DNA from 2 places in the Microbacterium endophyticum genome. Region 1 is predicted to be linked to the other one. Evidence: predicted binding sites of a transcription regulator. Region 1 holds the regulator's gene; the other holds the start of a gene.

What was found. Region 1 encodes LexA, which represses DNA repair genes until DNA is damaged. Its sites were predicted from a motif close to TCGAACANNTGTTCGA; they were not measured.
Region 2: the regulator LexA is predicted to act here: its motif matches at 7,276-7,291, upstream of G6N83_RS10675 (HNH endonuclease signature motif containing protein).

The regions. Positions count from the first base shown of each region.
Region 1 is NZ_CP049255.1:382,217-398,122, forward strand. It holds gene pheT (phenylalanine--tRNA ligase subunit beta) at 1-629, opposite strand, end outside; gene pheS (phenylalanine--tRNA ligase subunit alpha) at 629-1,678, opposite strand; gene G6N83_RS01840 (amino acid ABC transporter permease) at 1,690-2,595, opposite strand; gene G6N83_RS01845 (amino acid ABC transporter permease) at 2,592-3,239, opposite strand; gene G6N83_RS01850 (glutamate ABC transporter substrate-binding protein) at 3,315-4,181, opposite strand; gene G6N83_RS01855 (amino acid ABC transporter ATP-binding protein) at 4,260-5,057, opposite strand; gene G6N83_RS01860 (TrmH family RNA methyltransferase) at 5,141-5,941, opposite strand; gene rplT (50S ribosomal protein L20) at 6,026-6,412, opposite strand; gene rpmI (50S ribosomal protein L35) at 6,441-6,635, opposite strand; gene infC (translation initiation factor IF-3) at 6,681-7,364, opposite strand; gene G6N83_RS01880 (DUF1844 domain-containing protein) at 7,541-7,945, shown strand; gene G6N83_RS01885 (SseB family protein) at 7,953-8,738, opposite strand; gene priA (bifunctional 1-(5-phosphoribosyl)-5-((5-phosphoribosylamino)methylideneamino)imidazole-4-carboxamide isomerase/phosphoribosylanthranilate isomerase PriA) at 8,722-9,468, opposite strand; gene hisH (imidazole glycerol phosphate synthase subunit HisH) at 9,526-10,170, opposite strand; gene hisB (imidazoleglycerol-phosphate dehydratase HisB) at 10,167-10,787, opposite strand; gene G6N83_RS01905 (histidinol-phosphate transaminase) at 10,784-11,821, opposite strand; gene G6N83_RS01910 (LysM peptidoglycan-binding domain-containing protein) at 11,932-12,312, opposite strand; gene lexA (transcriptional repressor LexA) at 12,571-13,254, shown strand; gene G6N83_RS01920 (hypothetical protein) at 13,308-14,669, shown strand; gene G6N83_RS01925 (S9 family peptidase) at 14,670-15,906, shown strand, end outside.
Region 2 is NZ_CP049255.1:2,285,600-2,301,505, reverse strand. It holds gene sigK (ECF RNA polymerase sigma factor SigK) at 1-113, opposite strand, end outside; gene G6N83_RS10720 (fasciclin domain-containing protein) at 275-937, shown strand; tRNA gene G6N83_RS10715 (tRNA-Lys) at 1,045-1,120, shown strand; gene G6N83_RS10710 (hypothetical protein) at 1,322-1,561, opposite strand; gene G6N83_RS10705 (hypothetical protein) at 1,562-1,831, opposite strand; gene G6N83_RS10700 (hypothetical protein) at 2,110-2,661, opposite strand; gene G6N83_RS10695 (hypothetical protein) at 2,769-3,218, opposite strand; gene G6N83_RS10690 (hypothetical protein) at 3,897-4,445, opposite strand; gene G6N83_RS10685 (hypothetical protein) at 4,675-5,295, opposite strand; gene G6N83_RS10680 (excalibur calcium-binding domain-containing protein) at 5,383-7,047, opposite strand; gene G6N83_RS10675 (HNH endonuclease signature motif containing protein) at 7,302-8,648, shown strand; gene G6N83_RS10670 (cation:proton antiporter) at 8,795-9,982, opposite strand; gene G6N83_RS10665 (isochorismatase family protein) at 9,979-10,563, opposite strand; gene G6N83_RS10660 (MMPL family transporter) at 10,560-12,815, opposite strand; gene G6N83_RS10655 (EamA family transporter) at 12,871-13,758, shown strand; gene G6N83_RS10650 (hypothetical protein) at 13,763-14,260, opposite strand; gene G6N83_RS10645 (family 43 glycosylhydrolase) at 14,748-15,906, shown strand, end outside.

The DNA of each region.
Region 1 (15,906 bases):
TCACCCGGGTGAAGCTCTGTCGTCGGGCGCAATCCGGGGTCGCGGAACGCAGCACCGGTCGCGTGCGAATACTCACGTGCCGCGCCGCGAATCGACAGAGCGTATCCGCGGTCAGGGGTCACATTGATGTCGACGGCGACATCATCGAGCCCGAGCAACGCGATTGCGTCGGTACCTACCGGAGCGTCGAGCCCGAGTTCGACCAGCCGCAGGATGCCGGAGTGCTCCTGACCAAGACCCAGCTCTTTCGCCGACGCGATCATGCCGTCAGAGACATGCCCATAGGTTTTTCGCGCTGCAATCGGGAAGGGCCCAGGAAGAACCGATCCCGGCAGGGTCACGACAACCTTGTCGCCGGCAAAGAAGTTGCCCGCGCCGCATACGATTCCGCGCACGCCGCCGTTGTCGGCACCCACATCGACCTGGCACCAACGAATCGTCTTGCCGTTGGTCTGAGGCTCTTCAATGAACTCCAGCACTTCTCCCACGACGATCGGGCCCTCGAGCTCGAAATCGTGCACATCTTCTTCTTCGAACCCGACGGACACGAATGCTTCGAGGATCTCTTCGGGCGTTGCACCCGCCGGTACCTCAACGAACTCACGCAACCACGACAGCGGAACGCGCATTACACCACCATCCCGAACTGCTCGCTGAAACGTACATCGCCTTCGGCCATGTCACGCATGTCCTGCACATCGCTCCGGAACATCAGCGTCCGCTCGATGCCCATCCCGAACGCGAAACCGGAGTACACATCTGGATCTATGCCGGCCGCGCGCAGCACATTGGCGTTGACCATGCCGCATCCGCCCCATTCAATCCAGCGTGCACCGCCCTTAAACGTCGGGTGCCAAAGGTCAAGCTCTGCCGACGGCTCGGTGAACGGAAAGTAGTTGGTCCGAAAGCGCGTCTTGGCCTCGGGCCCGAACAGAACCTTCGCAGCGTGGTCGAGCGTGCCTTTGAGGTTTGCCATCGTGATGCCCTTATCGATGACGAGACCCTCGAACTGAGTGAACGCAGGAAGATGCGTCGCGTCGAACTCGTCGGTGCGGTAGACCCGCCCCGGGCACAGGATATAAATCGGCAGCTCGCGGTCAAGCATCGAGCGCACCTGCACGGGACTTGTGTGGGTCCGCATAACGAGGTGTCGATCAACCGGATCGACGAAAAATGTGTCTTGCATCTGACGCGCGGGGTGATCGACGTCGAAGTTCAGCGCATCGAAGTTGAACCACTCGTGCTCGAGCTCCGGGCCCTCAGCAATTTCCCACCCCATGCCGACGAAGAGATCGGAAATTTCTTCCTGGAGCAGCGAAATCGGATGCCGCGCTCCGATGCGCGCGCGGTGTGGCTGCGCCGTGATGTCGATGCGTTCAGCATCCAAGCGCGCAGCAGTTTCCGCAGCCGCGAGCTCTCTCTCCCGCGCGGCAAGAGCTTGATTGACGCGACCGCGCGCGCCACCGACGAGCTTGCCGAACTCCGCTTTACGTGCGGGCTCAACATTTCGCAGTTGCGCGTTCAGTTGCGCAAGCGGCGAGACATCGCCTGCGTGCGCCGAACGGGCAGCTTTCAATGTGACGGTGTCGGAAGCCGTTGAAATTGCGGCGAGCGCCGCATCGACGGCAGCCTCAACTGCTTCGGGCGAGATAACGGGGGAATCGGGTGTGTCGGACACGAGAGACGAGTCTACCGAGGGTGCGTCGAACCTTCGGCCTCTGCAGCCGTGATCGCTTGATCCGGATCAACATCGACAGAGGAATTCGCTGTCATGCGCCCACCACCGCTCGCCGTGCGCTTAGACAGCCAGCGTGCAAACCACGACAGTGTGAGGTTGATCGCCAAGTAGATCAACAGAGTCACGGCGAACAGCGAGAAGAGGTAGCGATTGCCGTAGTAGCTTCCGAGATTATTCATATTGGTGCGAATGATCTCGTTGTACCCGACGATGTAGCCGAGTGATGTGTCTTTCAACAGCACGACGAGCTGCGCCACGATGATCGGTAGCATCTGTCGGAAGGCCTGAGGGAATTCGACGAGCATCTTCGATTGAAATTCGCGCATTCCGACGCTCAGCGCGGCCTCGCGCTGCCCACGTGGCAGAGCGACAAGCCCTGCCCTCAACGCCTCGCCGATGAGAGTTCCGTTGTAGATGATGAGCGCAATGACCACTGCGCCGAGCGACCCCGTCGATGCCACGAGCAGGATGAAGAGCATCATGAGCAGCACGGGCATGCCGCGGAAGAATTCGATCACCCATGCCGTGGGAATGCGCACCCACGCAATAGCGGAGCTGCGCAAAAGCGACAGCACGATCCCGAGTGGGATTGCGCCCAGGGTTGCGAGCCCGGCTGCGCGGAGAGTGCCGAGCACACCCTCTCCGATGAACGTCCACACCTGGGGATCCGAGAAGATGTCCCAGCGAGTGCCGTCAAACATGCCAGGAAGCGTGATACCCCCGGATTCACGAGGCGCTGCAAGCAGAATTACGAGCCACGCCAATCCCGCGGCAATGACCGCAAGCGAAATGATGGAGGCGATAAGCGACGCCCGACGAGCCTTCGGCCCTGGTGCATCGAAAAGGACACTTGTCATCGGCTCATCACCCAACGCTTTTCAATAATCCCGGCTGCGAATCCGAGCGGGACTGTAATTACGAGGTACAGCGCTGCGGCAATAAGCAAGATCGGAATCACGATGTTCCCGTTGTCGTTGGCGAGTTGGCGAGTAGTTGCAAAGAGCTCAACCACGAAGAACCCGCCCGCAACCGAAGTGTTCTTCGTCAGCGCGATGAAAACGTTGATGAGGGGCGGCACCGTCATGCGAAATGCCTGTGGCAAGACAACGAGGGTGACGGTGGTTCCAAAACCCAATCCGATGCTTCGCGCAGCCTCCGCTTGCCCCACGGGCACCCCGTTGATTCCGGAGCGCAATGCCTCCGCGACAAACGGTGATGTGTAGTAACTCAGCGCCACAAAAGCCAAGAGGAGATACGGCACACGCAACCCCAGCATCGGGAGTACAAACGCTGTGAAGAAGAACACAAGGGTCAACGGGGTGTTTCGAGCGATCTCCGTCCAGAACGCAGCGAACCAGCTCAGCACCGGCACCGGAGAGACGCGCATCGCGGCGATGAGTGTTCCGATGATAAGAGCCGTGATGCCCGAAACCACCAGAAGAAGCAGCGTCACGCGGAACCCCTCCCAGAATTCCGGCATGAGCGACCACAGCTGTTCCACCATGTGCTGTCCTCTCACAAATGATCAGGTGAAGTGCTGTCCGGGCCGAGACGCTCGGCCCGGACAGCGAACGCGCTAGTACCGGTCCGGAGTCGGCGGGTCGACGTAAGGCAGAACGGTGCCTGCCGTCTTGTTCCACGCTTCTTCGTAGCTGCCGTCTTCGTAGCTAGCCTCGAGAACGTCGTTTATCCACATTCTGAAGTCGGTGTCATCGAGCGCGAGACCGATTCCGTACGGCTCTTCGGTGAACGGTTCGCCAACAACCTTGAACTCGCCTTCGTTCTGAGCTGCAAGACCGGCGAGGATCACGTTGTCTGTAGACACAGCAACTACTGCACCATTTCGAAGTGGCTCGAGGCAGTTCGAGTAGGTATCGGTGAGAACGGGCTCAGCGCCGATCTCTTCCAGCATTGCCGCCGGAGTAGAGCCGGTAACTGAGCACACAGGCTGACCGACGAGATCATCTTCGCTGGTGATGTCCTCGTTGTCGGCAAGAACCAGAATCGACTGTCCTGCCATGTAGTACGGACCCGCGAATGAGACTACTTCTTTACGTTCATCGTTGATCGTGTAGGTCGCGATGACGAGATCGACCTGACCGTTCTCGATGAACGGCTCGCGGTTGGCGGAAACCGTTTCTTTCCACTCGATGTTCTCCTCGGAAATACCGAGCTCAGCCGCGATGATCTTTCCGATCTCGACGTCGAACCCCTCGGGCGTACCACTCGGGCCCATGAGCCCGAAAAGAGGCTGGTCGAATTTGGTGCCGATGGTGATTTTGCCAGCTTCGTTGAGCGCGGCCATCGTCGTGCCCTCTTCGAAGCTGACGTCGGCGGGAGCTGGTGCAGCGTCATCTCCGCTATCGGTACTGCCGGCGCAGGCAGAAAGAGCCAATGCGCCCACGGCAGCCAGTGCAATGAGGGGGGTTCTCATTCGCTTCATGTCTTCGTCCTTTGCTGTGTGCGGGCCGCTTGTGCCGCCCATCTTCGGTTCCCTGATGCTTATGGCATCCGGGTCGTATTAGTGCTCGAGGATTTTGGACAAAAAGTCCTGCGCCCTCTCGCTCTGAGGATTGGTGAAGAACTGCTCGGGTGTCGCTTCTTCGACGATCGCGCCATCCGCCATGAAGAGCACGCGGTCTGCCGCTTTACGGGCAAACCCCATTTCGTGGGTGACGACGATCATGGTCATGCCCTCTGTCGCGAGACCGACCATCACGTCGAGTACTTCGTTGATCATCTCGGGGTCGAGTGCGCTGGTCGGTTCGTCCATCAGGATGAGCTTGGGGTCCATCGCGAGCGAGCGGGCGATGGCGACTCTTTGCTGTTGTCCGCCCGAAAGTTGACTGGGCATCTTCTTCGCCTGGTTAGCGACACCGACACGGTCAAGCAACTGCATCGCTTTCTCGTTTGCCGCTTTCCTGCTCATCCCCCGCACTCTGACCGGCCCAAGAGTGACGTTTTCAAGCACCGTCTTATGAGCGAAGAGATTGAAGGATTGGAAGACCATCCCGACATCGGCGCGGAGTTGGGCGAGTTGTTTGCCTTCCTCAGGAAGGGCCTGTCCATCGATTGAAATACGACCAGCGTCGATCGTTTCGAGTCGATTGATCGCTCGGCAAAGAGTCGACTTACCGGAGCCCGACGGGCCGATAACGACGACGACCTCGCCGCGATTCACAACCGTCGAGATATCGCGTAGTACGTGCAGCTCACCGAAATGCTTATCGACATTTTCTATGACGACCAGCGGCTCACCCCGCCGTACGGTGATGTTCGACGTTCGTGGTGCTGGGTTTCCCGCATCAACCGATGACATAGGTAGACCATAGGTGGCTCTCAGTCGACACCCAAGGGGTTGACGAGAGCTTTACTTACACGTAACAGGGCGAACGATGGCGATTACGAGGAGGAGCGCTGTGCGAACGCGCTCTCGTACAAGCACACACTCGCGGCGCTCGCCAAGTTCAAGGACTCCGCCGAGCCGTAGATGGGAAGTCGGAGTGAAGCGTCAACAAGGCTGAGCGACTCTTCATCGAGGCCGCGCGCCTCGTTCCCAAATAGCCATGCTGTTGGCGCGGAGAGCATCTCGCGCGCTGCCAGAAAGTCCTCTCCGCCCACATCCGCGGCGATCACGCGGACACCCGCCGCGCGTGCACGCTCTACCACCGCCGGTAGTTCGACTCCGACACACACGGGTAGATGGAAAAGCGACCCGGTAGTCGCTCGCACGACTTTGGGATTGTAAAGATCGACGGTACGCCCGGTAAGGATGACAGCATCCGCTCCCGCGGCATCCGCAGCACGGATGATGGTTCCGAGGTTTCCAGGATCACGCACCTCTTGGCACACAGCGATAAGACGTGGGGATGCCGCGAACACGTCGCGCAGCGACGTCGGTGTTTGCCGGGCGACGGCGAGAATTCCCTGCGGAGTGACGGTATCTGCCATCGCGTCGAGTACCGCCTCAGTCGTGTAGACGACCTCTATTTCAGCATCGGCTGCTGCGTCCCGGAGCTCAACGTGTCGCTCCATCGCCGAGGGAGTTGCGAAAAGCTCCTCGACGCTATCCGGGCGATACGTCAAGACCTCGCGAGCGGCCTGCGGCCCTTCGAGCAGAAACAGCCCTGTTTCAGCTCGCGCGCTGCGTTTGTGGAGTTTGGCAACAGCGCGCACGCGCGGGGATCGCGGGTTCTCAAGCACGGCGCAAGTCTATGGCGAAACTTCACACCCAAACGACGAAGGGTGCCCCCTCGCGGGGACACCCTTCGTCGTTATGTGCAGCTACTACGCAGAAACCTTCGCAGCGTTGACGTCACTCGGGAGCGCCTTCTTGGCGGTCGCGACAAGTGAGGTGAACGTGGCCGGGTCGTTGACCGCGAGGTCAGCGAGCATGCGACGGTCTACCTGAACGCCGGCAGCACCCAGTCCCTGGATGAAGCGGTTGTAGGTGAGACCGTTCTGGCGGCTTGCAGCGTTGATGCGCTGGATCCACAGACGGCGGAAGTCGCCCTTGCGCTTGCGGCGGTCGCGGTAGGCGTAAACGAGCGAGTGAGTGACCTGCTCCTTAGCCTTGCGGTACAGACGCGAACGCTGGCCCCGGTAACCGGAGGCGCGCTCGAGAATGACGCGACGCTTTTTGTGGGCGTTGACGGCCCGCTTTACTCTTGCCATTTCTTATATTCCTAACGTGCTTCGGCGCTCAGCGACCGAGGAGCTTCTTGGCCATCTTGGTGTCAGCCTTGGACAGGACCTGGTCCTTGTTGAGGCGACGTGTGCGACGGCTCGACTTGCCCTCGAGGTTGTGGCGCATACCGGCCTGCTGCTTCTTGAGCTTTCCGCTGCCGGTGATCTTGAAGCGCTTCTTGGCACCCGAGTGGGTCTTCTGCTTCGGCATCTTCTCTTCCTTCGTTGTCATCCCGCGATGCGGGAGTCGGGGGGCCTACTCGGCAGCAGCCGGTGTGGGCTCGTCTGGGGTGGAGCGCGCCTGACGCGCGGCTTCCTTCGTGGCGGCACGCTGTGCGTTCTGCTCCGCCTTCGCCTCTGACTTGTTCTTATGCGGTGCAACGACCATGACCATGTTTCGACCGTCGATCGTCGGGTTCGACTCAACTGTGCCGAGATCGGCTACGTCCTCGGCGAACTTACGTAGAAGCTTCACGCCCTGTTCGGGACGCTGTTGCTCGCGTCCACGAAAGAGAATCATGGCCTTGACCTTGTCACCGGCTTGCAAGAAGCCCTCCGCGCGCTTGCGCTTGGTTTCGTAGTCGTGGGGCTCGATCTTCAGGCGGAAACGAACCTCTTTGAGAATCGTGTTGGCCTGATTACGTCGAGCTTCCTTAGCCTTCTGGGCGGCTTCGTACTTGAACTTCCCGTAGTCCATGATCTTGACCACAGGAGGCTTCGAGTTCGGAGCTACCTCGACGAGATCGAGATCTGCGTCCTGCGCGAGACGCAGGGCGACCTCGATGCGGACAACGCCGACCTGTTCGCCAGCCGGGCCCACGAGGCGTACCTCGGGAACGCGAATGCGGTCGTTGGTTCGGGGATCGCTGATGCGGAACTCCTCTTCGTGCGGTTTATGCCACCGCGACGAAGGGTTCGACGCGGGCGAAAACAGAATCATTCCACCCAGCGCGACCTAAAGCGTCGGCTTTACACACCCTGGACAACCTGTCTCATATGAGACAAGCGGAGTGCGATGACCCGGTAGCCTGGAACGGCAAGCGCGGGTGGGATGTAATCCACTTTCATCCGGAGCAAAACACTCCGGCGCTCGCACAGTCTAGCAGAGAGCACACCGTGGAATCGACTCAGCCGTCCGAAGAGCCTACCTTTACCCCAGACGAGCGCGAAGAGCGCTGGGAGGAACAGGATCGAGCTGCTTCTGCCGCGACGCGTGACATCGCAGATGTCCCCGCTGTGGAGATCATCACGACAGCTGCGGTTCACCTCATGAGTGCCGCAGCTGTGAAGCTCGGTCTCGCCGATGACCCGGACACCCAAACAGACCTCGACGAAGCGCGCAAGCTCATCAACGCGCTGGCGGGGCTCATCACCGCAGGCGCGCCCGAGATCAGTGACATGCACGCTCGCTCGCTTCGCGATGGCCTGCGCTCACTTCAGCTCGCCTTCCGCGAGGGCTCCGCGATTCCTGATCCCATCGGTAAAGCGCCGGGCGAGAAGTGGACCGGTCCCGTCATTTGAAGGAACTTTAGCTCGATGCGCGCAGTGTGACCTGCAGCGAATCAACCAGCGTCGCTATCCGGTCATCGGCTGCCCAGCGTCGGGCAAGCCGTGTCAGAACCGCATCGAGCTGCTCCTGAGCGAGTCCCGCGGCGAGATCCAGGCGCACAATTAGCTCAGGTCCCCGCAGGCGCCCCTCAGGGTCGCCGTCAGCGACCGCGAAATCGATCACTGACATCTCGGTCGAAATGCTTTCTTCAATCCCCGAGAAGACCTCTGACGACCGAAAACTGGGCTCCCACCGCTCCTCGTGAGCGAGCGCCCAAACAGCGGGGCGTCGCAAAACATATTCCGTAGGCGACCCGGGGTCGATCACGATCAAGTCGGTCTGCTCAGTCACGGCAGCTACCGCAGTCCGGCGCCCATCTGCCGGCACCGGGCGCGCCACCGCATCCCAGGACTTCATCGTTTCTACCGAGGTGAAAACCGGCATGACCGTGCGCCCGTCCGGTGCGCTCACTGTCACGATCGAGAGCTCTTGCGTTTTGTCAACGCGAAGTCCGTTCGGCGCCACCCCCTCTTCGCCCTTTTGGGCGACAAGCGGAATCAGCACGCGCGCAGCGCGATAGGACTCGATAATCGCAATGGAGTCCCGACCTTTTCCGCGCCGTGCCTGCAGCGCGGCGAGAAGTGCAGGGTCCGCAGCACCGGTATCGGCAGAATGAGTATTCGGCTCGAACTGGCGCCCCTCCCAGGGAACGCCCGCTGAATCACCGGGTACGCCCGAGCTGGATCCGTCAGCCTCCGGCGACATCAAGCGCTTCTGCCAGCGTGAAGGCACCGGCATAAAGCGCTTTGCCCACAATGGCACCCTCCACTCCGAGGGGTACGAGCTCACGTAGAGCGGCTATGTCATCGAGATTCGAAATTCCACCGGATGCCACGACAGGCTTCGGCGTGCGGGTTGCGACCTCGCGAAGCAGCTCAAGATTCGGCCCGCGCAACGTGCCGTCTTTCGTGACGTCCGTCACGACGTAGCGGCTGCATCCTGAGTTCTCGAGACGCTCAAGCACCGCCCAGAGGTCGCCACCGTCTCGCGTCCAGCCCCGCGCAGCCAGCGTCGTTCCGCGCACATCGAGACCGACCGCGACGGCATCACCGTAGCGGCTGATGACATCGGCTGCCCACTCGGGGTTCTCCAGCGCTGCGGTTCCGAGGTTGATCCGCGCCGCGCCCGAATCGAGGGCGGCTTCGAGCGAAGCATCGTCGCGGATGCCGCCCGACAGCTCTACCTGCACACCTTTCACCTGCTTGATTGCCCGACGAAGCACAGCGGTGTTGTTGCCGCGGCCAAATGCGGCGTCAAGGTCGACGAGGTGAATCCACTTCGCTCCTTGGCGAGCCCAGTCAACGGCGGCGTCGACAGGATCGCCGTATTCGGTTTCGCTGCCGGCCTCTCCTTGAGTGAGGCGGACTGCTTTGCCGCCGGCGACATCGACCGCAGGAAGCAGGGTCAACTCGGGTGTAGACGCAAAATCGTTCATAGCTCCTCGTGCAGACGCTGACGCGCGGTCGCGCGTCCCAGGGCACAAGCTGAGAGACTAGCCCGTAGGTAGCCCCTTGATCCAGTTGGAAAGCAGACGAATGCCTGCGGCCCCTGATTTCTCGGGGTGAAATTGTGTCGCGGACAACGGACCGTTCTCGACTGCGGCAAGGAATGGAGAGCCGTAGTCGCACCAGGTCAGAGCCGGTGACGGAAACGGCGGCATCGTTTCAAGGTGCCACGCCTGAGCGGCGAACGAGTGCACGAAGTAGAAGCGCTCGTGCTCGATGCCCCGGAAGAGCTGCGAATTCTCACCTGCACGAACGGTGTCCCATCCCATGTGCGGCAGAATCGGCGCGTCGAGCTCCGTCACGACTCCTGGCCACTGCCCCAGTCCCTCGGTGTCCTCGCCCCGCTCGACCCCGCGGCCAAAAAGTACCTGCATCCCGACGCAGATTCCGAGAACCGGACGCCCCCCGGCAAGGCGACGGTCAATGAGTTCGTCGCCTCGGCTCGCTCGCAGCGCGTCCATGACGGCGCGGTACGCACCGACTCCCGGAACAACGAGTCCGTCAGCATCGGTAACGAGCGCGCGATCTTTGGTAAGGCGGGCATCTGCACCAGCGGCGATGAGCGCCTTGACCGCTGAGTGCACGTTTCCCGAACCGTAGTCGAGAACTGCAACAACGGGCCTATCACTCACAGGGCACCTTTCGTGCTGGGAACACCCTCGATCAGTGGATCGAGGGACTTCGCTTGACGGAAAGCGCGGGCGAAGGCCTTATATTCCGCTTCCGCAATGTGATGAGGATCGCGTCCGCCCAGCACACGAATGTGCACTGTGAGAGCTGCGTGAAAACTGATCGCTTCGAAGCTGTGTCGCACCAGCGCGCCGGTGAAGTGCCCGCCAATTAAGTGGTGTTCGAAGCCAATCGGTTCCCCGGAGTGTACGAGGTAAGGGCGTCCGCTGATATCTACCACCGCCTGCGCGAGGGCTTCATCTAGCGGGACGAGGGCGTCACCGTAACGCGAGATACCCGCTTTATCGCCGAGGGCCGTGCGGATGGCTTGCCCGAGAACGATCGACACGTCTTCGACGGTGTGGTGAGCGTCGATGTGGGTATCACCGGAGGCGCGCACTGTCAGGTCGGTGAGCGAGTGCTTGGCGAAAGCAGTGAGCATGTGATCGAAAAACGGCACACTCGTGTCAATCGCGCTGCGGCCGCTACCGTCGAGATCGAGCTCGAGCTCGACATGAGATTCACTGGTTTCGCGGTGCACAGCGGCGGTTCTAGTAGCCACGGGAGTCGAGGACGTCATGAGCCTGAGTGTACCGACGCCAGCGCGTCGAGGAATGCCGTCGTCTCCTCATCAGTGCCTGCTGATACCCGCAAGTGACCGGGAATTCCGACATCACGGATGAGTACGCCACGGTCATAGAGCGCCTGCCATGTAACGGACGTATCTTCGACACCGCCGAAGAGCACGAAGTTGGTCCATGAAGCGTGTGCCTCATATCCGAGCGCCTCGACGGTGGCAGAAATACGGTCGCGCTGCGACACGATTTCGTCGACCATCTGCAGCATTACCGGTGCATGGCGAAGTGCCGCAGTAGCTGCAGCCTGCGTAAGGCTACTGAGGTGATAGGGAAGTCGTACGAGACGCAACGCATCTGTTACCGCCGGGTCTGCCGCGAGGTATCCCACTCGCGCGCCAGCGAACGCAAACGCCTTGCTCATTGTGCGCGACACGATGAGTCGTTCGCGACCCGGCAGTAGTGTCAGCGCCGATCGTTCCTCGCGAGGAGCGAACTCTTGATATGCCTCATCGACAACGACAATCCCTGGAGCGACCTCGTATACCGCCTCGATGACGTCGAGGGGCATCGGAGTACCCGTCGGGTTATTCGGAGAGCAGAGAAAGACCACATCGGGTGCGGCCTCTCGCACCTGCGATGCGGCGCTGTGAGCGGTCAGGGAAAAGTCAGAATCCCGCTGACCGGCAACCCATGCTGTCCCCGAAGCGCGGGCGAGCAAGGGGTACATCGAGTATGTGGGCGCAAAGCTCATTGCGCTTCGTCCTGGGCCGGCGAATGCTTGCAACACATGTTGCAGGACTTCATTCGAACCGTTTGCTGCCCAAATTTGATCTGCGGTCAAACCATGACCGAGATACTCCGCGAAGCCTTCTCGCAGTGCTGTGAATTCCCGGTCCGGATACCGGTTGATGTCACGAAGAGCCAGCGCAATCGAATCGAGGATGTCATCAGCAACATCAGCCGGGACTGGGTGCGTGTTCTCGTTGACGTTGAGCGCCACAGGGAGGGGCGCCTGAGGTGCACCGTAGGGGGTCATCCCGCGCAAGTCATCGCGGAGGGGCAGGTCTTCTAGACGAACGCTCACCCGCTCTATGGTACTTCCGCACCGCGGGTCCTCTTCAAAGTTGAGAGAGACGAGGTACCCGGCTATTGCGCTGCGGAGTATTCAGACGGAATAGCGAGCGTTTGACCTGCCGCGACCACGGCGCCATCGAGCGAGTTGAAACGGATGAGTGCATCGACGACATCGCGAGGATCAGCCGCCGGGGCGATCTCCTCAGCAATCGCCCAGAGCGTGTCACCTGTAGCGACAGTGATCGTCTCGAAAGTGCCAATAGCTGCACCGTTGTCACGTGAAGCAAGCGCTGATCCTCCACTGAGCAGCGCGAATGCCAACGCGACGGCGATCGGCGTCGCAGCAACCGACAGCAGAACGCGGCGTCCGCGCTGCGTCATACGCAAGCGTGTTGCAGTGTGACGCGTGGCTGGCGCGGTGGACAAGAAAGGTGATGCGCTGATCGTGGTCATTCTGACTCCCATCTGGCGAGGAAGTTTCGTACTGAGCACTCGGCCAGGAGCACTCAGTACGAACTTCTCTTCCGAAGCTATCTTCGATTTACAAAACAGTCAAGCTGCAACTACTTCGGAAACCGATCGAACGCGACACGCGGCACGTTGTGCATGTTCAGGCTCAAATACGGATACCGTTTCGATACACGGAGCACATCACCAACCTCCGACATTCGAATACCGCTGCCGGACGGCCGCGAGACGGGAGCCATCATCATGAGCGACACATCCGCCGGCGCACAGCGTCCGCAGACCCGTCGGCGCAAGAGCCTGAGCGACAAGCAGATCGCGATTCTCGAAGTTATTCAGCGCTCGATCAGCGCTCACGGGTACCCGCCGAGCATGCGCGAAATCGGTGACGCCGTGGGGCTCAAATCGTTGTCAAGCGTTACTCATCAGCTCAATCAACTTGAGTTGAGCGGCTACCTGCGGCGCGACGCTGGAAAGACTCGAGCAATGGAAGTATTGATCGATCTCCCCGGCGTTTCCGGCGAGAATCCAGCCGACTCAGCGCCGCCCGTCGGCGACGCCGCTCTTGTCCCGCTGGTGGGGCGGATTGCGGCCGGTGTTCCGATCACTGCGGAGCAGCAGGTCGATGAGATCTTTCCGCTCCCCCGCCAGCTCGTCGGAAAGGGCGATCTCTTCATGCTGAAGGTGTCGGGAGAGTCCATGATCGATGCCGCGATCTGTGACGGCGACTGGGTGGTCATTCGTTCGCAGCCAACAGCAAACAACGGCGACATCGTGGCCGCGATGCTCGACGGCGAAGCGACGGTCAAGGCATTCCGCCAGCGTGACGGCCACACCTGGCTGCTCCCCCGTAACAGCGCGTTCGAGCCTATCCTCGGTGACGAGGCCGTTGTCCTCGGGAAAGTCGTCGCAATCCTCCGCGCGGTGTAGCGCGATACCGAGAGATCGCTAGTCTGGGCGTCAACCAGGGGAAGGTTGAGCACATGACCACTGAGCTTGACGAGCTGCGAACGAAGATCGCGCTGTTGCAGGCCGAGAATGCGTCACTGCGAGATAGCTCTTTGACCGTGAGCAGTCAGAATGCTTTCAGCGAGAAGCGACGCCACAGTTGGTGGCGTGGACTCATCTCGGCGCTCTGCCTCACGATGGCGGCCGTCATCATTCCAGTGTCTGTCGTTGGCAGCTGGGCACGCGTGCAGCTCGTCGACGAAGACAGCTTCGTGTCGACGTTTGCCCCGCTGATCGATGATCCCGGAGTTCAGACAGTGATCATCGACCAGGCCACGGCGGCAATCGACAATGCCGTAGATATCGATGGGTTGACGAATGATCTTTTCGACGGACTCAGCACGCTGGATCTTCCGGCAGCGGCAAGCAGCGCGGTCGATCTTCTTCGCGCTCCCGCAGCTGCTGGCGTAAAGAGCCTCATCGAGTCGTCGATTTCGCAGATCGTTAGCTCTGATGCCTTTTCTTCTGTGTGGCGGACAGCACTAGAAGCAAGCCATAAATCGCTGGTAGCGGTGGCGACCAACGATGGGTCGGGAGCAGTCTCGATAGACGACAAAGGTCAGCTCGGCATCCAACTCGGACCAATCATCGAAGAACTCAAGACCCGAATGACCGACAGGGGCTTCAGTTTCGCCTCAGCGATCCCCGCGATCGACACGACGATCGTGATCGCGCAGTCCGATGCACTGCTAGCTCTCAGTGCGGTCTACAACCTCGCGGCAACCGTCGGCTACTGGCTGCCGTTCGCCGCCATGGCGATGTTGGCTATCGGCATTTTGATCGCACGGCGACGAACAACTGCCCTCATGGGTGCCGGAATCGGTATTGCGCTCGGTGCCGGTGCGCTCGCAGCGACCCTCACTGGTGCCAATGTGGTCATTGGCCTCAACGCTGGCTCCATCGGAATACCTGCGGCGACCCTGCAGTCCGTCTATTTCATCGTCGTCGGAGGCATGCGGGATACCGCGCTCGTACTCGTTTTCCTTGGCGTGGTCGTTGCCCTCGCCGCTTGGCTCAGTGGTAGGTGGAGCCCCGCGGTGCGCACTCGCGCCCTGGGCGACTCACTAACAACGAGTGCGCGTCGAGGGCTGCAGCGCCGCGGCCTCAACACCGGCGTTTTCGGGATCTGGCTCGCACAGCAACGAATTCTGGTGCGAATTATCCTTATCGCTCTGACCGTTCTCACCCTGTTTTTCCTACGCCCCCTCACATTCGGCGATGTCATCCTGACCGCTGCAATCGGGCTGATGACGTGGCTTATCGTGTCTCTTTTGAGCCGCCAACCTTCGGACGCCGAATCGAGCGTCACTTCTGTCGACGCGCCAGTGGAGAGCTAAGTGCCGAAACAACTCCCGTATGGTTCCTGGCCTTCACCACTCAGCGCGTCCGATGCAGCCACATCTTCTGCTCGTTTTGACGGTGCACGGTTCGTTGGTGACGACGTCTGGTGGGGTCAAGGACTCCCAGCAGAAGGCGGACGCACGACCGTACGCCGTCGACGCGTCAACGGCGCGGTCGAAGACATCCTGCCTGCCCCGTGGAATGCACGTTCCCGGGTACACGAGTACGGTGGCGGCGCGTGGACCGTCACAACCAGCGGAATTCTTCTCTTCAGCGAACGTTCCGACGATCGTGTCTGGGCGATGGAGCCTGGGAGCTCGCCATACCCGCTGACCCCTGTCGAAGAGGGAGCCCGCTATGGTGGTCTTCGCTTCGACGCTGACGTGTTGCTTGCGGTACGTGAGCGTCACACTTCCGAACGAAAAGTGCCAGCACGCGACATCGTGAGCATCCCCCTCGATGGCTCAGCTGCCCGCAGCGAGAACGCACTGCGCGTGCTGGCATCCGGCTCTGATTTCGCGGCCCAGCCTGCCCTGTCGCCGGATGGCACCCTCCTTGCCTGGATAGCGTGGAACCACCCCGACATGCCCTGGGACCAAACCACACTTCGCATAACGACTCTTGCGGGCTCCGACATCGGCTCGACCATCGTGGTAGCCGGCGGCAGCGGTTCCGCGCCGCTCCAGCCGGTGTGGAGCAGCCCGACGGAGATCACGTTCTGCGACGATCCGACCGGTCGTTGGAACCTGTGGCGATACCGAATTGGTCATGCCCCCGAGCCAGTCGCCCCCGCAGACGCGGACACCGGGGGCGGGCTCTGGGTTCTCGGCGCTCGCTGGTTCGCGACGCTAGAAGACGGGCGAGTCGTTTGCCTTCGCACGAACGGTTCCGACGATGTCGTCGTGGTCGATCCCAAGTCATCAAGCGCGCGAAAGCTCGACCTACCTCTGTCGTCTCAGCTCAACGTCGAGGACTCCCGGGGCACCAAGGTTTTGATCACCGGCTCGGGCGCGCGCGTCTCATCGGGCGTCTGGCTTGTAGACATCGATTCCGGGGTGTACAGCGCAATCGCCGGCGGCAGCACCGGAGCCGAAGACGAATGGATGCCGCAGCCGCGCGCCGTTTCATTCTCCGGCGCTCGCGGCGCTGTGCACGCGTTCGACTATCCTCCCCAGAATCCCAACGTGTCGGCGCCTTCTGATGAGCTGCCGCCGTACGTGGTTTTTGTGCACG
Region 2 (15,906 bases), 1.0 Mb from region 1:
AACGCGGACTGATCGCCTTGAGCGACCGCCAGCAGAAGTTCGGCAACGTGATCGACTGAGGGACCCCCGTCTTCGGGAACGTCGAGGCCGTCAATCACCATGACATCCAGCATGCCTTACACCCGGTCCAGATATGAATCGACGCCCCGATCTTGACGCAGGATTTCGGGGTTTGGCATGCGATGTAAAAAACTTTCCATCCGATTCGGCGACGGTCTCGAAGACCTTATGAACGTCGCAGACAGCGGCGGACACCCCACACACGGAGGAAGTCATGTTCAGCACCAAGACTCGCATCAGCGCCGGAATCTCGCTCGCCTTTGTTGGCGCCCTCGCCCTGTCGGCATGTTCCGGCTCCGGCAGCACCACCGAAGGATCGTCGTCGGAGCCGATGGACTCATCGACGCCGATGGCCGAAGAGACAATGTCGTCTGACGCTTACGCAAACCTCGTCGGCGCCGGTTGCGCCGATTACGACGCTGCTGTTCCCGACGGGTCGGGTTCGGTTGCCGGAATGGCTGAAGACCCGGTAGCGACGGCTGCCTCGAACAACCCCATCCTCACCACGCTGACTGCAGCAGTGAGCGGCGGCTTGAATCCCGACGTCAACCTCGTTGACACTCTCAACGGTGGCGAGTTCACAGTGTTCGCACCGGTTGACGACGCGTTCGCGAAGATCGACTCGGCGACGATCGACACCCTCAAGACTGACAGCGACCTGCTGACAAAGATCCTCACCTACCACGTGGTACCCGGTGAGATCGAGCCCGCCGACATCGTCGGTACCCACGACACCGTAGAGGGCTCGACCCTCGAGGTGACCGGTAGCGGCGACGACCTCATGGTCAACGGCGAGTCCATGGTTATTTGTGGTGGCGTCCAGACCGCCAACGCGGTTGTGTACCTGGTTGACACGGTACTCATGCCCACCGAGTAACTACGTAGCTCACAAAGCGGCGGGGCCGCTGACATTTCTCTACAGATGTCAGCGGCCCCGCCGCTTTGTCATGAGCAGTGCCGAAGGCAAGTAAGATAGTCCGGTACGGGCCTGTAGCTCAGTCGGTAGAGCATCGGACTTTTAATCCGCGGGTCGTGGGTTCGAGCCCCACCGGGCCCACCACATCTGTGCTTCAACAACCGACAACCCTGCGCAAGCGGTTGTTTTAAGTTCTTTGATTTGCTGCCTCATGAATGGGCCCACACAACCCCGATATCGTTGCTCGGATCAGCCGCGCCAACACCGGGAACACCGGGAACACAAGGTCAGTTGTGGCCGCGTGTGGTCGGTGTTCCCGGGCTCATCATCGGCCACTTTTTACGTCTACGGCCTCACGATCGCGAGCGCGAGAAACGTCGCGCCGATAAAGCAGCCTCCTATCGCTGAGTACATGAGCCGCGCTCCAACTCCCGATTCAAGATTCGGGTCGGTCATGCTCTTAGGCTCGGCCCGCGTGGCGCGGCGAAGAAGCAGCCGGGTGATTCTCGCGCGCGTAACCAGGGCAAGACTCGCGATAAGAAACATCAATGAGCCGCCGACCCCGGCGAGATCCCAGAAAGTCACTCAGACCATCCCCAGGGCGAAGAGGTAATAGACCCCAGCCGCAATCATGTATAGCCCCACGGTGATCATGAACACGCCAGCTACGACTACTGAACCAGCGGCTTTCGGATGTTCCAGCCCTTCGCTGGGCTTGCCGAAGTAAATTCGAAAAACACGCGCGCTCGAATTCGCAAAGTAGGACCGGAGCCAAATTGCGAGTACGCCCATCACCACAACGATCGGTCCGACGATGATGGTCGGCAGAACCACGTCAGGGGACACCGAATTCATAAAATCACCACGACCAACCTCCATCAGCGAAACAGCCCACGCCAGCACCGACTGTTAACACCCCAGGTGAAAGGTCGTCGCTTAACTTGCTCTCGAATCCCGGTTGCGCGAATCAATCGCTGCCCATTACTCAGCGTCCATGTACTGCACCAAACGAGCTCTTGAGCCTACTGAGAATTCATCTTTCTACACTCAGCGCGAATCACTCAGCGGCCTCTCGACGCGTAGCGACCATGCCCACAAACCCCAATAATCAATGTGGCCGATCGCAGGAGAGTTCACTCTGGGCAAGCCGACGACGATGTCGTCCCGTCGGATTGCAACCAATCATCCGCGGGTACGCCGTCCGACGGTATCCGGAAAACAGCCGATGCGATCGTCTCGTCGCCGTCGAAAAACGCGATATCGAGTTCGCTGCCTGGCGCGAGGGTCGGCGCATAAAACACCTCGGCTCCGTTAACCCCTGACGCACCCGCAACAAAGGTGGTCCCGGGACTTACACCCTGTTGAGTATCAAGAGACCAAAACTCCGTCCACTGCTGAGATGTTGACCGCCCTCGCTCCAGCCCGGAAATTCTGCTTACGTCGCCGTCTACACAGATCGCAACCTCGAGCGACCCCTCGGAGTCTCTCAGCGCAGCTCGTCCCTGGAACATGTGTGGGTCACACCCGGTCAGCGCGAGGCAGAGAACGATCAGGAGGTACACGTGGGCAAAGTTCCTCATATCACCAACCACAATTCCGATATCCCGAACTCTGCACGGTTCCAGCCACCCGTCCTCTCTGAGGAGAAGCCTCCCATCAGACGAATCCGCCGGGTTGTCTCGCACGAGCTGCGCTTCTATACGAAGCAAACTCAGCGTGGAATTAGAGATTGGTCAAACCCGAAAAATGGCCAAGAGTCGCCAACAAACTCAGGAAGTTTCAACGCACGCCTTTATACCTGGTAGCGAACGTGCTTGATAACTAGAGCAAGCGTAATGGGAAGCCAAGCAACACAACCTGCGATTCCCGAGCCAAACGCGACCAGCGAAACTACCTCAACGCCGGACAGTTCCGTCGAGACAAGAACCCCTAAAGCTGGCGCTATCGACGTTGCCATGCAAGTCGCGACAACGAGTGCGATTTCCCAATGCCCCGCCGGACGCGAGACACTGCGCAAGAATAGATACAACCCACCAAGCAACACAAGCTGGACACTCAGAGCCCACGCAAATAGAGGAACAAGCTGAGTCAGCGCATCCGGCCGTAACTCCCAGCGGCCGCTCAGGAGCGGCCAACCCGCCGTACCGTCGTCGATGACGAAGAACGCCGCAACAACAGCCAGTGAAATGCCCTCCGCCCACCAAAGTCGACCACGGTGCATTCTCTCGCTTGCAGCAAGCATGTCAGCCTTCCCAATCGCACGCCGCAGACGGATGCCCAATCGGCCCGATAAGCGCCCCCAGGCCCAGCCCGGATCGCTAGGTCTCGCTAGGTCGCAGCATACCCACACTGCTTTCAGCTCTCAGCTCGCAAGTTGCGAAAGCCCCGCGAAGCCCCAGACGAGCATGACTGCTCCCACTAAGACGCCACCGGCCCCGGCGAAACCCACCCAAAACGGACCTCGCCCTCGGTTAACTCGCTCTGCGACACGAACAAAAGACGGCTTTGACCTTGCCACGATGGATCGATAAGCACTTCTTCTGAAGAGAACGATCAGAACGCCCACCGCCACGGCAACGCACCCCACAATAAGATTCGGCAGAATCGTACTGCTGTCAACGTCACCCATACCTCACCATCCCCCTGAAAAACTGGCTCCAGGGCCCGCCGCTTAGCCCGATACGGAGGACAACCGCTATACAACGGCCACCGAGAACAATCCACCAGGCGAGCCTCCTGGCTCGGGAGACACCGCCGCGGCCACTGTCGATGTCTGTCATATCCGGGTCCTTTCCGGCAAGCATAGGCTGCCCATCTAGAACGCCTGGGAGGCGGGGGCTCAGTCACGGAACTGGGCGACTTCTGTGTCCAAGCCCGCGCAGATCCTGGATACCTCGGGCTTCGAAAAATCCCCCGGGCGTCACCGATGCCTTGCGCGAATCAGAAGCACAACAGCAAGGCCGATGAGCCAGACAGCGGACTGAAACACGAAACCAGCGCAGAGCCCATAGACGGCTGCCAACACGCAGGCAAGGCAAATCAATGGCACACTCGGCGGGCGAGCGACCGCTGAGTGTCCGAGCCCGCTTGCGAGAAGGACCGTCACCGCCAGCCCGATAACCACCTGCACCCAGTTCAATTGGGTCCATGCACCATCCGGATCGAGCTGCCAATCCACATATACGCACGCGAGAACGAAAGCTATGTAGAGCAAGGCTGCCCAGGCGGCAGATCGGAAGGCCGAGCGTGATCTCGACGCGATCGCAATTGGTGCGACTACAAGCAGCCCGAACGGTTCGGTAAAGAACAGCCCCAACATGCCGCCATCACCCATGAAGAGACCCGCAGAAACAAAAAGTAACCATTTGGACGCGACAACCGCGACCAACACGCTTCCTGAAGCCCAGAACACGCGGCGAAGTACTTCGAAGGCCCTCCGCGCAGTAGAGTGTGGGGACTTTTCTAGCATGACATTTCAGGTCCCATCACTGAGGGCGAGTCGGACATGATCGCTGTACACCCAGCCTCTCCAACCTCATTCACTAGTGCGCACCAATTCAAGCGTTTGTTGCTCATCCGGCACGTGGGATCACCTGGTCAACGATCAAAAACTGACCAAGCACAAAAACGTGGGCCCAACGTGATCAGCGCTGTTGGCCCTTCGTCAGCGAGCAGTTGGGGGGCGGGAAAATGATTCTCTACTCGGCAGTCGCCACCGAACGGTTGAGCTGGTCAACCATCGGTCCTAGTAGGTCTTCTTTCATCATCTCCGGTACCCACCCCGTCCACTTCGAAAGCGGCACCATAACAAGAGCGGTTGAAGCTCGATTCGAAAAACGTATCCGCAACGCAGGAATGGTATGAAACGGGAGATCCACACGTCCGATCTCGAACCGCGTGTCGACAAGGTCCATGCTGCCCACAAATCTTTTTCCCTTGTAGATCAACATCTGCCTGCTTTCGACAACCATGCTGTAGTACACCGGGAGTCTAAGAGCACGTTTGGAGCTCACTACTTGATCAAGCACTTCCCTCTGATCTACGCGAATCATACTGACGAAAATCATCGCAGCAGGGTGCCGCTCACGAAGTGCCCCAAGCCCGCCAAACGAGTTATGACGATAGACCAACACCATCCAGCCGTATCCTACGAAACACACTACGACCGTCAACACAAGGATCAGGACGGTCGTGGCAATATCGTCGTACTTCTCGCCAGCTGCGTATAGCGAGGTAATTGCCCGCACCGAAAGCAAGGCCACTCCGACAATGCCCGCAGCCCAAATAAGTGCGACATTGCGCCTTTTTCTTACTCCCATATTACCGGTAACCCTCCAATAGCAGTGGCAAATCCTGCAGGAAGAAACCCGCGATAGAACTCTTAGCAGCGTGGACGGGCTGCACAGCTATCGCAGGGACTCACAAGCGATTCGGTCCATATCAGCATCCAAGCCGAAGACGTCGCCGTAATACCGGTAGTACTTGTTGAAAGCCGCCTGCGCCGCCGCTTGGCTTGCGAAGTCACTGCAGTTCTTGTTGTCCGCGGGCCTGCTTGGTTTCGCAGGCGCGGCGGGCTTTGGGGGTTTTGGCGGTGCAACGATCGTCGCCGTCGCGGCCGACGTGCGAGACACCGAGACGTATCCTGACTTCGATCCGGTCACTCGCAGCGTGATTTTCTTACCCACTGTCGACGCTGTCGTCGTGTACGTCGCGCCAGTTGCCTTTGATATTGCCTTGCCGTTCGCGTACCACTGGTATTTGAGTGTGGTGCCGCTCGTCCACGAACCCGGTTTTGCAGAAAGCGTCGACCCAGCTTTGACGGAGCCCGAGATTTTCGGTGTGGATGCCGCGAGAACCTTCGCGGTGGATGTCGACGTCTTCGCGACCGTTGTGAAGCCTGACTTCGAACCGGTGACCTTCACAGAAATTTGCGCGCCGGCTCGAGCCGAAGTCACAACATATATTGACGAGGTCGCACCCGAGATTGCTTTGCCGCTCGCGTACCACTGGTATTTGAAGGTCGTGCCGCTTGTCCAAGAACCACGCGAGACCGTCAGTTTCGAACCAATCGCAGCCGTGCCAGACAACTTCGGGGTCGAGGCCAGAAGCACCAGGGCTGTGCCCGACGATGTACGTGACACTGACACGTACCCAGACTTGGCACCTGAAATCTTCACGGAAATCGACTTGCCCGCAAGCGACGAACTGACCGTATACGTCGCGCCGGTCGCTTTTGAGATCGCCTTACCGTCCGCGTACCACTGATATTTGAGGGTCGTCCCGCTCGTCCATGACCCTGGCTTCGCCGTCAGTTTGGCGCCTACAGCGGCAGAGCCGGAGATTTTCGGTACCGGCGACGCGAGCACTCGCGCCGTCACTGACGATGTCTTCGAGACGGACGTGAAGCCCGACTTGGCTCCGGTGACCTTCACCGATATCTGAGCCCCGGAAAGCGACGATGTGACGACGTATGTCGAAGATGTCGCCCCCGAGATCGCTTTACCGCTCGCGCACCACTGGAACGAGAGCGCTGTGCCGATCGTCCATGAGCCGGTGACTGCCGTGAGCTTCGACCCGATCGCGGCGGTGCCAGAGATTTTCGGCGTCACCGCCGCGAGAATGCCTCCCGTAACCACCGAGGTCGCGGGCGAAGTCTCTGATGCCGATTCAAAGCTCTCCTTTGCCCCGGTGACCTGCACAGTAATGCGCGTGCCAGCCATCGTGTTCGCGAGCTTCAGCGTCGCTTGTGTCGCGGATAAAAGTGGAGCATCGTCAGCAAACCATTGATAGGAGAAGCTCGCGCCTGCTTCCCACTCACCCGGGTTAACAGTCAGCGTGGAACCGACTTTGGGCGTTCCCGAAATTGTCGGAATATCCGTCAAGAGTGACGAAATAACGTCGATGGTGGGCGATGTACTCGGCTCGACGGCCACGCTGCCACTCGGCTCGGGCAACGGCGATTCTGCAGCCATCGCTTGCTGTGGCATGAAACTGATCGATACCGCAACCAGCGCGGTCACGGCCAACTTCGCCGAAGAACGTGTGATGCGCGCGCGCAATTTGCTGCTCATCGCAGCACCCCCTACTACCCCCCAGGCGCCGTTGCGGAGGACTTCGGCCGCGTCGACGTAGATGAACGCACTGACGTAAGCGTCAACTCACACATAGCTAATGAATACCACATTCATGGGCCCGACGAGACGTCAGAGATCATCGGTCAGCGACTCGCCGCAGCCCGGACAGCATCGATGCAAAGCCTTTCGGGTGAAACCGCACGAGCTGGTCTAGCGTGGTCAATGTCGGAGGTATGTTCGATACTTGAGTCATGTCAGAGAACACGACCACACCACACCGAGCCGGGGCACGCACCCGGGCTGAGGTTGTGTTGTCGGCGGAATCTCGGCTCGCGCAAATCGCGCGGCTGCAGGCAGGGCTGGCAGCAGATTTCGCCGAAGGCGGGCGTATGGCGCTCGCTGAGATGCGTCTCATTCCGTCGCGTGAGTCGCGGGAACGAGAGATTCCGATGCGTTCCATGGCCGCAGAATTCGCGGCGGCATTGCGGATGTCGGATCGCACGACGCAAAATCGCATCGATGAGGCGATGGACGTCACCGAGCACTACCCCGAGACGTTCGCATCGTGGAGCGCAGGTCGCATCTCGGAACGGCATGTGCAAGAAATACTGCGGGCGGGCATAAACCTCACGGATGCCGCAGCCAAGGCCCGATACGACCAAGAAGTGGTCGAGGTCGCTGAGGCCGAGACACCGGGACGGCTCCGCGGGTTCGCTGCCGCGTTGGCGGAGAAAGCACATCCGCGGACGCTTGAGGAACGCTTCGAAGACGCCAACGCGACGCGCACGGTGCGACTTTTTGATCTTGCTGATGGGATGAGTTCGATTCAAGCAGTGCTGCCGTCAGTGCAGGCGCATGGGATCTTCAACCGGCTGACGCAGCAGGCGCGGGCTTTGAAGGACTTCCAAACAGGGCGATCGGATTACGGTACGAAGCTTCGCGCTGAGGACGAGCCCGTGGTTGATGATCGGCGGACGACGGATCAGATCCGCGCTGACCTGTTCTCCGACATGCTGCTCACCTCGGTGCCGAGCCTCGACCCATTGGCGGGCGACGACTGTGGTGGGCTGGGTGCGATCCGGGCGATCGTGCAGGTCACGGTGCCTGCGACCACGCTTGCGGGTACCTCATCGACCCCCGCGGATCTTTCGGGGCTGAGCCTGGTAGACCCCGAGAGCGCGAGGCGGCTCGCCGGTACCGCGCCGGGGTGGGATCGAGTATTCACTCGGCCCGTGACAGGAACTGTGGTGGCGGTCGATCGATACCGGCCGAGTGATCAGCTGAAACGGCAGCTTCGGGCGCGAGATCAACACTGCCGGTTCATCGGATGCCGTATGCCCACCCACCGGTGCGACATTGATCACACGGTCGATGCCGCTCTTGGTGGTCCGACGCATCAGCACAACCTTGCGCATCTGTGTCGAAGACACCACAGCTTGAAACACGCGAGCAAGTGGTCGGTGAAGCAAAAGGGCGACGGTGTCTTGGAGTGGACCTCGCCGACCGGTCGAAGTTACACCGACAAACCACCCGGGGTCGCATTCGAACCCGACGTGCCCGATAGTTCGGACTTACCCGATCCGCATCCGCCCTTTTAAACGCAAGGTGGCGGCGCGGCGCGTGATCAAGTCAACGTCACGACGTCGACATTGATCTCGACCTCCATCTGGATCTCAGCCTCGAGCGTCCAGCCAGAGTCGTCCCCGGTAGCGCGTGCGCTTCAAGAGATGGCGCCGATGAAGACCTAGGCCCGGCTCACGGCAGCCCGATCACGGTCTTCTTGCTCACGCTTCGCGAACCACCTGGCTATCGGAACGTCGGTCGATGAGTGCGCGATGATCGAGAACGAAATAGCCACCACGATGATGTGGAAGAGATGGGTGGCATCCACCAGGCCGCTCTCGAGTACAAGCAGCCCGTACAGCACCGATGCAAAGCCTTTCGGCCCGAACCACGCCGCCGTCGCTCGCTCTTCCCACGGTAGGCGACTGCCTATGAGAGACACTTCGACAGCAAGCGGCCTCGCCAACACGAGCGTGAGCGCACAGAAGATGTAACCCCAGATATTGACGTCGCCGAGCACTGCGGGCGAAATCAGCGCTCCGAACACGAAGAGCGCCAAGAGCTTGACCACCTCGGCGACGTAGTCGCCGAACTCGATGAACGAATCTCGCACCTCTGGCATCGCCGTGGCGATCGTGATGCCCGCGGCGAACGCAGCGAGATACAGGTTGGCACCGGTGGCGGTACTGATGCCGAAGATGAGGCATGCGATCGCGACGGGTGTCAGTGCGGCATACAACGGCGTCGAGGGGAAGAAGCGCAGCCGCACGAGAAGTGCAACCAGGAGCGGCACCGCAACGCCCAGCACGATGCCGCCGATGAGCTCGAGCGCGAGCAGGCCGAACTCGGTCTGCTCGCCATCGGCAATGGCCAAGAAGATCAACACCGCAGGCAGCGCGAGCCCGTCGTTGAGGCCGGACTCGACGCTCAGCAGGTGACGGATGCGGCCGGGGATTTCTTCTCGCCCGACGATGGCCGACGACAGCACCGGGTCGGTAGGTGCCAGCACCGCCGAGATGAGGGCAGCTTGGATCCACGGAACACCGAGGAGAAGCATCCCGAGAAACGCCGTCATGGCGAAGGTCAGCGGCATTCCGAACAGCAGCGCTCGACCTGGTAGACGCCACGCGCGGCGCAGATCGCCAACGGCTATGCGCTGACCGTCGGTGAACAGCACGATGAACAGCGCGAGTTGCGCGATCAGACTGACGGTCGGATCGCCCGCCGAAAGATCAATGACTCCGAGAACACCGTCGCCGAGTAGGAACCCGGCGATGAGGAAGAGCACAGCTGTCGATAACACCGTGCGGTTCGCGATCCCGGAGATGAGGATCGCGACCAAGAGCACCGCCCCGAAGGCGATGATCATTCGGGAAGTGGAGTCTCAGCGAGCTCAGCACCCGCGTGCGCGACCTCGGCGAGCGCTGCTTCACTCGAGGCTGGGTGAACCCCGGCCACAAGATCAGTGAAGATTCGCACGTGGCGGCCTGCTGCCACGGCATCGAGCGCAGATGCCCGTACGCAGTAATCGGTCGCAAGCCCGACGACGTCGATATCGAGAATGCCGTGTTGCTCGAGAAGTGCTGTCGCAGTGAGCCCATCGTCGCTCACACCTTCAAACAGCGAGTAGGCCGGCTTTCCCTGACCTTTTTTGAGGTGATAGGTCACCCGAGACGTGTCGAACTCGGCGTCGTACTCAGCACCAAAGGTTCCGGCCACACAGTGCACTGGCCACGTGTCTACAAAGTCCGGCGATTCGGCGAAGTGGCCGCCATTGTCGTTCGAACCGTCATGCCAGTCTCGAGATGCGACGACGATTTCATAGTCATCGGCATGCTCGGCGACAAACTGCGAGATGCGTGCAGCCACCGCGTCCCCACCGGCAACGCCCAGAGCGCCATGCTCGGTGAAGTCATTTTGAACGTCGACGATAAACAGTGCCTTGCTCATGACTCGAGCGTACGTCGGTACTCGGCTCGTGTCATCGTCTCGGATGCCTCATCTCGCCGCTGCTCGACGGTCTCGTGACCATGTCGCCACAGCTTGGACGGCCACCAGATTGCGCGGCCTATGTCGTAGGCGACCGCCGGCACCAGAAGTGAGCGCACGACGAATGTGTCGAGCAGCACACCGAACGCCACGATGAACGCCAGCTGCGCGAGGAACAGGATCGGAATCACACCGAGCGCGGCGAATGTTGCAGCCAAGACGAGACCAGCCGAGGTGATCACGCCACCGGTTGCCACAAGACCCCGCAAAATGCCTCGCCTTGTGCCGTGACCAAGCGACTCCTCGCGCACCCTCGACATCAAGAAAATGTTGTAGTCGACGCCGAGCGCGACGAGGAACACGAACCCGTAGAGCGGAACGGCGGGGTCGGCACCGGCGAAGTCGAAGAGGTGGTTGAAGACCAGTGCGCTCACCCCCAGCGCGGCCCCGAACGACACGATGACGCTGAGAATCAGCAGCACCGGAGCAACAACAGCCCGCAGCAGGAGCATCAAGATCAGCAGGATCACAACGAGCACGACCGGAATGATGAGGGTGCGGTCACGGATCGAGGTGTCGTTCGTGTCGATATCCGTCGCAGTCACTCCCCCGACGAGCGCTGTGCCTGCGCCAAGGCTGTCGTCGAACGATGTACGCAGCTCACGAACCGTTTCTTCGGCGGCGACGGAGTCGGCGGCATCCGTCAAAGTCGCGATAACGAGCACGTCGCCGTCCGAGACTGTCGCGGTTGGTGCCGCTGTTCCGGGCGGACCCACGGCGGCGAAAACGGGTGCTCCATCTTCGATGGTCACGCTCGCTTGGCCCGTTGGCGAGTCCTCGGACGATACGGCGACAGCATCGATTCCGGCCGAGTCGTCGAGCACTGTCACGGTGTCAGCAAGGTCACTTTCGGGCACGATCACGTAGGCCGGGCTTCCGGATCCACCAGGAAAATGCTCGCCCAGCACGTTCTGACCGTCGCGTGCCTGCGATGCGCCGAGCACCAGATCGCTCGTTGGCACACCATCGGCTTTCAGCTGCAAAACACCCGCGGATGCCGCCAGCAACACCACCGTGCAGATGATCCACACCGGGCGCGCGTGACGCGCGATGAAGCGCGCCTGCCGTGGCCAGAGGCCCTTCACCGGCTGAGTGAGGTCGTCGGGGATCACGACCATGCCGTGCTTCGGAATGAACGGCCAGAACGCGGCCTTGCCAACGAGCGCGAGTAGCGCGGGCAAGAAGGTAAGGGCGGCGAGCATCGAGAACGCGATACCGATCGAGGCGATCGGTCCGAGCGCGCGGTTGGTTGCGAGATCAGAGAGCAACAGGCAGAGAAGGCCAGCGATAACGGTGCCGCCAGAGGCGAGAATCGGCTCAAACGCTCCACGCCAGGCCGAGCGCGTGGCATCCCATCGACGTTTTCCTTGTCCGATCGATTCTCGGAACCGCGCGACGTATAACAGGGCATAGTCGGTCGCGGCACCGATCACGAGGATGAACAGAATTCCCTGGACTTGTCCGTTGAGGACGAGGATCTCGGCCTTCGCCAGCCACCAGACCGTCAAAAGCGCAACACACAGTGCGAACGTCGAAGTCAACAGCACGAGGATTGGCAGAAGCGGCGAGCGGTAGACGATGATCAGAATGACGAACACGGCGCCGAGAGCGACGAGAAGAAGCAGTCCGTCGATTCCGAGGAAACCCGCCACAAGATCTGCACTGAAGCCGGCGGCTCCCGTCACCCAGGCATTAAGACCTGCGGGCAATTCGTCGGAGATCATCGTGCGGAGCTCTCCCACGACGTCGCCGATATCGTCCGCCGCATTCAGCGGCACAAATATCTGGGCGGCTTCGCCATCTTCGGAGATGACCGGAGGAGAAACGTCACCCGAGACACCGTCGAGGTTGCCAATGTCGGTCACGAGCGCCTGCAGGTCCGCGATCTGCGCATCGGTGAGGTCACCGTCTCCCGTCACGACAACGAGAGCAGGAATTGTGTCGCTCCCTGTGAAGTCGGTCAGGCGTTCGGTGACCTGTGTCGCGTCGGCACTCGAGGGTAAATAGCTTGACTGGTCATTGCTCGAGACCTCGTCGACCTTGCCGAAATAGGGTCCACCCACGGACCCACCGATGAGCCATACGAGCACGAGAAGTGCTGGAATACCGACCCGGAGCCATCGCGTCGGTTGCACGCGTCGTTCGTTCGCCATGTATCTAGCTTATCTAGCGAAAAGATATTTTTGCTAGCCCTTTATGCTGGCGAGAATGTTCTCCGCCGTTATCGCCCTCGTGGGCGCCCTCGTTTACGGCTCCGCCGACTTCCTGGGCGGACTTGCGGCACGCCGGCTCAAAGCAGTAGTCGTCACGGCGACAGCTGCCGGCTCTGGCCTCCTCCTTTTACTCATCGCTGCACCCTTTTTCGGGGGAACCTGGAACCGTGAGGACGTTATCTGGGGCGCGCTTTCCGGCATCGCGGGTGCTGCCGCCATCGGGCTGTTGTACGCGTGCCTCGCTATCGGACCGATGAGCATCCTGTCGCCGCTCACCGCGGTCGTGGCGGCGATTGCCCCGATGATGTGGGGCCTACTCGTCGACGGCGAGTCACTGGCATCCGTTGGTTACGTGGGGCTCGCTCTCGCCGTTGTCGCGGTTGTGCTCGTTGGTTTCGTTCCGGGCCAGAAGACGGTACGCCCCTCGGCTCTCGGGGTCGCGATGGCGACCGGGTCGGGGCTGTCTATCGGCGCGTTTCTCATCTTGATCAACCAGACCGCGGACAGCAGCGGGCTCATTCCTCTGGTCATGAATCGTGCCGTAAATGCCGCCATCACGGGATCGATCGTTGGCGTGCTCATGCTCGTTGCGCTGCGACGCGGCCAGAGCCCAACGGCTCCCCTGCGCCCGCACCGCGCCGGCACGGTTCGCCGCGCTTGGCTACTCGCGATCGCATGTGGAGTGACGGATGCCGTCGCGAACGTACTCTTGCTCGTCGCCCTTCGCGACGGGCAACTGTCGATCGTTTCCGCACTCACCGCCCTCTACCCGGCGGGAACAATTCTTCTCGCAGCGCTCGTTCTGCGAGAGAGGATCGCGCTGGTGCAAGGTCTCGGGCTCGCGCTCGCCGTGGCCGCGGGCGCTCTCCTCGCGATCGCGTAGAGGACTATCCGCGCACGAACAGCAGGGCAAACGAGACTAGGACGGCGACAACGCCGAGCGCGAGAAAACCTGCCCCGAACAAACTGACGGCTCGAACGAGCGGCCATCCCGGCGTCACACGGTAGCGGCTGAGGCTTCCGCGCCGACAGTAGATATCGATCATGTCGCCATCAACGCGCTCGATGTGGTCGGGGCGAAGGATGACGCTTCCCACGTGCCCAGACTCGTCGAACCACCGCGCCACGGATTGGTCGCCGTCGCGGTCGACGTACGCGCGTATCGACACCCAGCGACCGTCTACAAAATGCAGAACGACGGCGACGATGATGACGATGAGTCCCATGCCGATGCCCGCCCAAGACATGATCTCGAGCAGCATATCTACGACGTGTTCCATATCTACGACGTGCTCCACCGCAGCCTCCAGACCCAGAACCCCTGTCGTTGTGCCACGTACGACGATCGGACGCTCCCCGGCTTTTTGGCCGTCTGGCTTGATCATAAGTCGTGAATCGACGTAATTGTCCCACGTGGGTCGATCAGCATATTCGAGCCAAAAGGACACGGCTTGCGAGAGCACGTTTGCGCCGAAGCGCAAATGGTAAACCGCGTTTTAATTCGGCACCGCGCACACCTGAGATCTCGTTGCCAGCGAGACGCATGTGGTTTGGAAGCAAGCCGAAAAGAATTTGGCTGCCTGCTGGGGCCCGTCGCCCGGGTTCAGGCAGTCGCGCACCACTGCTTAACGCGCGACGGCGGGACATCCACTTGACGACATGTTGGGGTATCTGCCACTGTCGAATTTAAGCGCTTCACTCGCGTTGCGTGTCCAATCGATAAAGGAGTCGATTTTGTCCAAAACCTCACATACGCCCCTCCGCCGCTTCGTTATCGCCGTGCTAACCACAGCCGCTTTGCTTCTGTCGGTCCTCGTGTCAGCGGCGCCAGCCAACGCCCTCAGTGGTGAGACCCGGATGCACGATCCTTCGATGATCAAGGTCGGGTCGTGCTACTACGCGTATTCCACTGGCTTTGAGAATGACCAGCAGAACCCCACGGGCTCGATCACTGTATTTCGGACGTGCGATGCCACACCGGCAACGGGCTGGGCAAAGATAGGTAACACGTGGAGCACGACGCCCGCGTGGATCACGACGAAGCTCGGCAAGACGCCGCCGAACATCTGGGCGCCGGACATCAACTATTTCGACGGCGAATATCACCTGTACTACGGCGCGTCTGTCTGGGGAACCGCCGATGCGGTAATGGGTTTGTTGACCGCAAGTGATCCTGCCGGCCCGTGGACCGACCAGGGCATGGTCACCGACGTGAACTATCCAATCGACCCGGATGTCATCCGCGGCGAAGACAACCGCCTCTACGTGTCTTGGGGATCATGGACAGGAGGAGCCGTCTACATGCACGTGCTGGATGAGACCAGCGGAAAGCTCTCCACCACCGACCACAACCTGTGGAAGATCGCCACCGGCGTCGAAGGGGTATCGATCGCGCACGACGGCGACTACTTCTATCTCTATGGCTCTAAAGGCCTCTGCTGCTCCGGCAGCAGCAGCACCTATCACACGGTCGTCGCACGTTCAACGTCGGTCACCGGGCCTTACACCGACATGAGCGGCGGAAAGATGGTCGACGGCGCGGGCACTGTCGTCCTGGCCGGCACCTATCCGCGTGTCGCGGCCGGTGGTGGCGACGTCTATCAGGACGGTTCGTCCAGTTCTTTCGCCTACCACTATTACGACGCGGCCAACAACGGTCGCGAATCGCTCGACGTTCGTCCGCTGAGCTACCAGAACGGATGGCCGGTCTTCGGGGCTCCCGCAGGAAAGAGCGAGCTAACCCTGCAGGTCGCGCACAGTTCGAAGTGCCTTGACGTCTGGGGTCTTAGCACGGCTGAGAACGCGGGCGTCAGACAAGGAAACTGCAACGGCGGCGCTAACCAACGCTGGACGCTACAAGCTTCCAGCAGTAATAGTTACCAGGTGGTTAACGTTAACAGCGGCAAATGCTTGGTGCCCGAGAACGGCAGTTCTTCGCCAGGCACTGTTATGACTCAGGCCACATGTTCTACCAGCGGTTCGCAACAGTGGACTATCACGCCGACGCTGGGCGGGTACGTCACCGTTTCAA